One region of the Streptomyces sp. SAI-135 genome, then DNA from elsewhere that is predicted to be linked to it. Evidence: riboswitches for the same ligand, from Rfam matches in the RefSeq annotation. Region 1 holds a riboswitch; the other holds the start of a gene.

Region 1 (4,204 bases):
TCATCGGCGAGCAGTTGCGCGAGGTCGTCGAGGAGGAGGTCCCCGCGCGCGCGTTGATGGCCGCCTACCGGCTGCCGCACGACGGCACCCGCGAGGCGGACGCGGCCGACCTGGCCCTCACCGTCCTCGGCGGCGGTGAGTCCTCCCGCCTCTACAACCGGCTGGTACGACGTGACCGTACGGCCGTCGCGGCCGGCTTCGGACTGCTGCGCCTGGCCGGTGCGCCCTCCCTGGGCTGGCTCGACGTGAAGACCTCCGGCGATGTCGAGGTGCCGGTCATCGAGGCCGCCATCGACGAGGAGCTCGCGCGGTTCGCCGCGGAGGGCCCCACCGCCGAGGAAATGGAGCGCGCCCAGGCCCAGTTGGAGCGCGAGTGGCTGGACCGGCTCGGCACCGTCGCGGGCCGCGCCGACGAACTGTGCCGCTACGCCGTCCTGTTCGGCGACCCCCAGCTCGCCCTGACCGCCGTGCAGCGCGTCCTGGAGGTGAGCGCCGAGGACGTGCAGGAGGTCGCCAAGGCCAGGCTGCGCCCCGACAACCGCGCGGTGCTGGTCTACGAGCCGCTCACCCCGGCCGAGATCGCCGACAGCGCCGAGGACGCCGCCGAGGACCCGCAGGCCGCGGCAACCGTAGAAGCCACCGACGAGAACGAGGAGGCGGCCAAGTGACCGAGCTCGCCGCGATGGAATTCCACCCGCAGCCGCAGGCGGGCGAGCCCAAGGTCTGGGCCTTCCCCGCCCCCGAGCGCGCCACGCTCGACAACGGCCTGACCCTCCTGCGCTGCCACCGCCCCGGCCAGCAGGTCGTCGCCGTCGAGGTGCTCCTGGACGCGCCCCTGGACGCCGAACCGGCAGGACTGGACGGCGTCGCCACGATCATGGCGCGCGCCTTCTCCGAGGGCACCGACAAGCACTCCGCCGAGGAGTTCGCCGCCGAGCTGGAGCGCTGCGGCGCCACCCTCGACGCGCACGCCGACCACCCGGGCGTCCGCCTCAGCCTCGAAGTGCCCGCCTCCCGCCTCGCCAAGGCCCTCGGCCTGCTGGCCGACGCGCTCAGGGCGCCCGCGTTCGCGGACAGCGAGGTCGAGCGGCTCGTCCGCAACCGCCTCGACGAGATCCCGCACGAGCTGGCCAACCCGTCCCGGCGCGCCGCCAAGGAGCTCTCCAAGGAGCTCTTCCCGGCGGACTCGCGCATGTCGCGCCCGCGCCAGGGCACCGAGGACACGGTCGAGAACATCGACTCCGCGGCCGTACGCGCCTTCTACGAGAAGCATGTGCGCCCCGCCACCGCGACCGCCGTGGTCGTCGGCGACCTCACCGGCATCGATCTGGACGCGCTGCTCGCCGACACCCTCGGCTCCTGGACCGGTTCCCCGGCCCAGCCGCGCCCGGTGCCGCCGGTGACCGCCGACGACACCGGCCGCGTCGTCATCGTGGACCGCCCCGGTGCCGTCCAGACGCAGTTGCTCATCGGTCGCATCGGCGCCGACCGGCACGCACGCGTGTGGCCCGCGCAGGTGCTCGGCACCTACTGCCTCGGCGGCACCCTCACCTCCCGCCTGGACCGCGTCCTGCGCGAGGAGAAGGGCTACACCTACGGCGTACGGTCGTTCGGGCAGGTCCTCAGGTCCGCGCCGGACGGCTCGGGCGCCGCGATGCTCGCCATCAGCGGCTCGGTGGACACCCCGAACACCGGTCCCGCCCTGGACGACCTGTGGAAGGTGCTGAGCACGCTCGCCGAGGGCGGACTCACCGACGCCGAGCGCGACGTGGCCGTGCAGAACCTGGTCGGTGTGGCGCCGCTCAAGTACGAGACGGCGGCGGCCGTCGCGAGCACGCTGGCCGACCAGGTCGAGCAGCACCTGCCCGACGACTACCAGGCGACCCTGTACCAGCAGCTCGCCGCGACCGGCACCGTCGAGGCCACCGCGGCCGTCGTGAACGCCTTCCCGGTGGACCGGCTGGTGACGATCCTGGTCGGTGACGCGGCCGCCATCAAGGAGCCCGTCGAGGCCCTCGGCATCGGCGAGGTCAAGGTCGTGAGCGCCGAGTAGCCGAGCAACGGCACGCGCGTGGAGGGGCCCTGGTGACGACGGCGTCACCAGGGCCCTCTGATGTCCGAATTGGGTGAGAGGTTGCCTGTCTGCCCTGTGGGATGCGCTACAAACACCCTGATCCGTTTGGGTCTTGAAAGCCACCCCGCTTAGCGTCTTCCGGGCTGTCCGTCAGGCACTGCGCCGCGCCCGCGGCACCGGACAGTCATCGCCGAGTCCCCGTACGGCGCGAGCCAGGGGAGCCGGGGACCCACACCACGTCCCTGGGGTGAATCGGACGCCCGCGCCTTGCGAGGGGGTCCGTAGGAGACCTTCCTGCTCCGAACCCGTCAGCTAACCCGGTAGGCGAGAAGGAAGGAAAGGACCAGCCACCACATGGCGTTCACCTGCGCCACCGGGAAGCACCGTCGTCCCAGCCGCATGAAGCGCACCACCGCCCGCGCCGCGGGCGTCGCCGCCCTCGCCACCACCGGCGTCATCGGCACCATCGCCGCCCCGGCGCTCGCCGCCGAGAACTCCGTCGAGCAGACCGGCCTGATGCCCGTCGTCTCCGTCGGCACGGACTCCCTCGCGGCCCAGCTCGACGCCCAGGCCGAGGCCCAGGCGCAGGCCGCCGCGCAGAAGAAGGCGGCGGCGGAGGCCAAGCGGAAGGCCGAGGCGCGCGCCAAGGAGATACGCGAGGCCAAGGAGCGCGCCGCCCGTGAGGCCGAGCGCAAGCGCCTCAACGCCTTCGTCGCCCCGATCTCCGGCTCCTACATCTCCACCGGCTACAAGAGCAGCAGCTCCCTGTGGTCCTCCGGCAGCCACACCGGTGTCGACTTCCACGCCGCCACCGGCACCTCCGTGCACGCGGTCGGCCGCGGCACGGTCGTCGAGGCCGGCTGGGGCGGGTCGTACGGCAACAACATCGTGATCAGGATGGCCGACGGCACGTACACCCAGTACGGCCACCTGTCCTCCATCGGCGTCTCGGTCGGCCAGTCGGTCACCCCCGGCCAGCAGATCGGGCTGTCCGGCGCGACCGGCAACGTCACCGGACCGCACCTGCACTTCGAGGCGCGCACCACCCCCGAGTACGGCTCGGACATCGACCCCGTCGCCTACCTGCGCTCGCACGGCGTCAACGTCTGACGACCGCCCCGCGATCCGCGCGAGAACCCCGGCTCCCCGAGCCGGGGTTTCGTCGTTTCCGGCGCCCCGTTGTCCAAAAAATATCCCTGGATTCCGGTCCGCCGTCGGAAATTCCCGCTCATTGCAATAGAGTCACTGAACACACGTCAATCGGCGACGTTTCACGGGGATTAAGACGGAGGTCGGACATGCGTATTCCGGCGCACTCGGTATGCACGGCGATCCGGGACGACATCGTCGCCGGTGTCCACGAGCGCGGGAGCCGGCTCACCGAGGAACTGCTCGCCCGCCGCTACGGCGTCTCCCGTGTTCCCGTCCGCGAGGCCCTGCGCACCCTGGAGGCCGAGGGCTTCGTGGTGACACGGCGGCACGCGGGCGCGTGCGTGGCCGAACCGACCGAGGAGGAGGGCGCCGACCTCCTGGAGATGCGCATGCTCCTCGAACCGCTCGGCGCCTCCCGGGCCGCCCAGCGGCGCACCGAGGCCCATCTGAAGGTGTTGCGCGGCCTGGTCAGGCTGGGCCAGGAGCGGGCCAGGCGGGGCAACAGCGACGATCTGCGCTCCCTGGGGGGCTGGTTCCACGAGACGCTCGCGCAGGCCTCCGGCAGCCCCGCGCTGACCTCCCTGCTGACCCAGCTGCGGCACAAGATCGCCTGGATGTACGTCGTGGACGCGCCGGCCGATCCCGTGGAGTCCTGGGCGGAGCACGGCGCGATCGTGGACGCGGTGGCACGCGGGGACGGCGAACGCGCGCGGGCGATCACCGCGGTGCACACCGAGCGCTCGGGAGCCGCGCACCGGCTGCGGTTCGGCTCCGGGCAGGATCGCGCGGACCGTGTGAGGAGTTCGCAACATCCTGTAAACGTGACGGGTGTGCGGCATTAACACGGGCACCGTATACAAAGAGGGAGTAATTCCGGGGGCGTTATTTCCGCTGCCCTCGAAAGGGAAATGCGAAGGGCCCGCCCGATAATTCGGACGAGCCCCTCGGTGCTTTTCAGGGCACCCGCGCTCAGACGGT
Region 2 (4,204 bases), 2.3 Mb from region 1:
GGTGCTTGCCGGCACCCGCCCGTCGCGCGCTCTCCACCGTCGTACCGGCGCGGTACTTGCCGGTGAGGAACCCGGAGGCGAGGGCGTAGTACGGGACGGCGGCGAGGCCCTGCCGGGAGGCGACGGCCTGGAGCTCACCCTCGTACGTGTCGCGCGAGACCAGGTTGTAGTGGGGCTGGAGGGCGGCATAGCGCGCGAGGCCCTCGCGGTCGGAGAAGTCGAGGGACTCCGCGAGGCGTGCGGCGGAGATGTTGGAGGCGCCGATCGCCCGCACCTTGCCCGCCTTCACCAGCTCGTCCAGCGCGCCGATGATCTCCTCGACGGGGATCTCCGGCTTGTCGAAGTGGGTGTAGTAGAGGTCGATGCGGTCGGTGCCCAGGCGCCGCAGCGAAGCGTCCGCCGCCGCCTTGATGTTCGCGGCGGTCAGGCCCGGGAAGTCGGGGTGCTGGCTGACCTTCGTCGCGATGACGACGTCGTCACGGTTGCCACGGGCCGCCAGCCACTTGCCGATGATCGTCTCGGACTCGCCGCCGGAGTTGCCGTCCACCCAGGCCGAGTACGAGTCAGCGGTGTCGAGGAAGTTGCCGCCGGCCGCGGTGTACGCGTCGAGGACGGCGAACGAGGTGGCCTCGTCGGCGGTCCAGCCGAAGACGTTGCCGCCGAGGGAGAGCGGGAAGACCTCGAGGTCCGAGGAGCCGAGCTTGCGAAGAGAAGTCATGCCGGACGCCGGTCTTCCTGAACGGCCGCAAAGTCCTCGTAAACAAGCGGAAGCAGTCCCTCCGGCGCACCGGCAGCCCTGACGTCGGGGGGACGTCGTCAGGGCTGCCGGAGTTCGCGGGTGACTTCAGGTACGGGCGGGGCCGGGTGATCTCAGGTACGGGCGGGGCCGGGGGCCTCAGGGGTTGAGACCCTTGCCGCGCAGCCACGCCATCGGGTCGATCCCGTCGGCAGAGCCGCCCGGGTGGACCTCCAGGTGCAGGTGCGCGCCGGTCACGTTGCCGGTGGCGCCGACGCGGCCGATGACGTCACCGGTGGCGACCTTCTGGCCGACGCTGACGCTGATCGAGGACTGGTGGCAGAACCACAGCTCGGTGCCGTCGTCGAGGGTGAGGATGGTGCGGTACCCGTAGGAACCGGCCCAGCCGGCCTCCGTGATGGTGCCGCTGTGGACCGCCTTGATGAGCGTGCCCGTGGGGGCGGCGAAGTCGAGGCCGGTGTGGTAGCCGGAGGACCACAGCGAGCCGGCCTGACCGAAGGTCGAGGTGATGGTGTACGACGAGGTCGGCAGCGTGTACTGCTTGGCGAGCTCGGCCAGGCGCTCGGCCTCGGCCTTCTTCGCGGCCTCTTCCTCCGCCGCCTTCTTCGCGGCGGCGGCCTTCTCCTGAGCTTCCTTCTCCGCCTTGGCGGCGGCCGCGTCGGCCTCCTTCTGGGCGGCGTCCGCGACGGCCTGGGCGGCCTTGGTGTCGAGCTGGTCCTGCTGCACTTCGGCCTGGGCCAGGATGCGCGAGCGCAGGGCCTCACCGGCGTCCGAGGTGCCCTCGGCGGTGTCGGCGGTGGTGGCGCCGACGCTGCTGAAGGCGCTCGTGTCGTCCGCGGCGGTGTCGGCGTCGTCCGAGATGAGCGAGCCCACGTTGGGCAGGTCCGGCATGGAGATGGAGACCGGCGGCTTGCCGGTGTTGGCGCTGGCCATCCCGCCCGCGCTGACCGCGGCTATGACGCCTACGCCCAGGACGGTGGAGCTGCGGGCGAATCCCCCGCCGCGCTGCTTGGCGACGCGATGCCGGCCGCGTACGGGAGCGAGGGAGTCCGCGGTCGGGTTCCACTCACCGAGCGGGGCCTCGTCGTCGGCGCGGTAACCGCCGTACACAAGGGTGTCGCTGGGTACGTACGGCGCCTCGGGGGCAGGCGGGTTGGACGCCACGTGGGCGCGCTCCTTTCCTTCCTTCTCGCCTACCGGGTTAGCTGACGGGTTCGGAGCAGGAAGGTCTCCTACGCGCGTATACCCACCGTGCTGCCACGGCGGACTACGAGCGATTCACCCCAAGGTGGTGGTTCCCCGGTTCCCTTGCGGAATTCGGCGCGTGAGCACGGAGCCGTCTCTTGTGACGGCTGGGACGACCGCGCTGCGTTATCGAACGTTAATAGACCCGGGGGCCCGATTCCAAGCTGTTCCGCTTGATCATTAACGAAATCCCGCTGGACTTACGGCCCATGAACGGCTAAAAACGGGCGAGTTGACCTTCTTTCAGTAACCACACAGATGTTGACGGTGTGACAGTCGCAGTGCGGAGGGCGCTCACCCGCTCACCCTTCGTCACAAACACCGCCCTACGGCGAGCAACGCCATGCCGTCAGTAAGGAACCCCCGGAACGCGCCCGCCCCGCGCCAACCGCGGCCACCCGCCGCCCCTGCCGCTGCACGGCGACGGCACGGTGTGCGCGCTGCCCGTCCGCAGTTGCGCCCTGCCGCCTCGGCGCGGGCACCCTCGGCGCCTGGCCCGACCGGGCCGAGGAGCACGTCTTCTTGGCCGGGGCCACGCTGCCGCTGCGTGGCCCCTGCTCGGCGGCCTCCCGGAGTGCCCCGGCCACGAGCAGCAGTGCCGGGAGCATGCGGACGAAGGCGCGCGGGTGCGCGACCGGTCCTCCTGCTCCACGCTTCCAGGTTCGCCCGGCTGCCGTCCGTGGGGCGGACCGGGTGATCCGACCGGGGGAAACACTCAGGGCCGGAGTCCAGTGAACTGGATTCCGGCCCTGAGCCTTGAGTAGCGGGGACAGGATTTGAACCTGCGACCTCTGGGTTATGAGCCCAGCGAGCTACCGAGCTGCTCCACCCCGCGTCGTTGTGTGACCAGCATACGTCATCCGCCGGGTGCTTCGCGCCAGGGTTGTTCCGGGGAGGCCGCCCCGTCCGGCGAGAGCGGTATGCGCAAGCCCGTGCAGCGTGCGGCGGAGGCCACCGTGGCCGCGGCGACGTGTTTCTGCGCGTGCACGCCTGGCCTGTCCGGCGCACGCGCCCCGGTGACGCTCAGCCGACGCCGAGTTCGGTCAACTCGCCCAGCGGCAGCGTGTGCTGGGTCTGGAGGACCTTCGCGCGCAGGTAGCGGACGTTGTGGGCGGTGGTGAACACCCCGGTGGGGACACGGTCGTGGACGCCGATCCCCAGGTCCCTCAACTGGCCCGCCTTGTCGGGGTTGTTGGAGAGCAGGTCGATCTCGCCGATCCCGAGCGCGGTCAGCATCTGCGCGGCCGCGGTGTAGTCCCGGGCGTCCTCGGGCAGGCCCAGCGCGGTGTTGGCGGCATAGGTGTCGAGGCCCTGGTCCTGGAGGGCGTAGGCGTCGAGCTTGTTGTAGAGGCCGATGCCGCGGCCCTCCTGGCGGAGGTAGAGCAGGACGCCGCCGCGCTCGGCGATGCGCTCGACCGCCTCACGGAGCTGGGGTCCGCAGTCGCAGCGGGCGGAGCCGAGGACATCGCCGGTGAGGCACTCGGAGTGCAACCGCACGAGCGGGACGGTGCCGGGGGCGGGGTCGCCGAGGACGACGGCGAGGTGCTCCCGTCCGTCGGTCAGGCCGTGGAAGGTGACGAGCTCGGCGTCTACGCGGTAACCGTCCCCGAAGCGCAGCGGGACGCGGACGCGGGAGCGCTGGGTGGCGGCGGGCAGGTCGGTCATGCGGGTACTCCGGTCCGTAGGCATACCTGCTTCAGATTTGAAGCAGTTCTACTGATCGAGACCCTACCCCATGCTTTAAATTTGAAGCAACGGTTTTATGGCGCTCGTCACGCCCGGCCCTCACCGGAACAGGACGGGGACGACCGCCGCCGCCACGGCACCTCCTCGACGGGCCCGCCCTCCCCCTGGAGGCCCGCGGTGACGCTGGTGAAGATCTCCTCCAACTGCCCCACCTGCTCCGGTGTGAGCCGGTCGAAGAGCGCGGCGCGGACCGTCTCCACATGTCCCGGCGCCGCCCGCTCCAGCACCGCCATGCCCTCGTCCGTCAGGACCGCGATGCTGCCCCGCTTGTCCCACTGGCAGCTCTCCCGCCGCACCAGCCCGTCCTTCTCCAGCCGCGCGACGGCGTACGTCAGCCGGGGCCGGGTGATCTTCAGCCCCTCGGCGAGATCGGTCATCCGCAGCCGGCGCTCCGGGGTCTCGGAGAGATTGGCGAGGATGGAGTAGTACAGGTGGGGCATGCCGGCCTCCTGCTGG

Evidence for each region. Region 1 has a riboswitch for cyclic di-AMP ahead of M2163_RS35305 (M23 family metallopeptidase). Riboswitches for the same ligand answer to the same signal wherever they lie in the genome.
Region 2: linked by a shared signal. The riboswitch ahead of M2163_RS24705 (M23 family metallopeptidase) and the one ahead of M2163_RS35305 (M23 family metallopeptidase) in region 1 are both predicted to bind cyclic di-AMP.

What each region holds. Positions count from the first base shown of each region.
Region 1 covers NZ_JARXYP010000002.1:6,802,129-6,806,332, forward strand. Annotated here, with positions in the region: gene M2163_RS35295 (pitrilysin family protein) at 1-668, shown strand, start outside; gene M2163_RS35300 (pitrilysin family protein) at 665-2,053, shown strand; cyclic di-AMP (ydaO/yuaA leader) riboswitch at 2,253-2,416, shown strand; gene M2163_RS35305 (M23 family metallopeptidase) at 2,429-3,184, shown strand; gene M2163_RS35310 (GntR family transcriptional regulator) at 3,373-4,068, shown strand; gene M2163_RS35315 (HPr family phosphocarrier protein) at 4,196-4,204, opposite strand, start outside.
Region 2 covers NZ_JARXYP010000002.1:4,489,360-4,493,563, forward strand. Annotated here, with positions in the region: gene M2163_RS24700 (aldo/keto reductase) at 1-718, opposite strand, end outside; gene M2163_RS24705 (M23 family metallopeptidase) at 896-1,921, opposite strand; cyclic di-AMP (ydaO/yuaA leader) riboswitch at 1,933-2,090, opposite strand; tRNA gene M2163_RS24710 (tRNA-Met) at 2,764-2,837, opposite strand; gene ribA (GTP cyclohydrolase II) at 3,026-3,667, opposite strand; gene M2163_RS24720 (MarR family transcriptional regulator) at 3,775-4,204, opposite strand, start outside.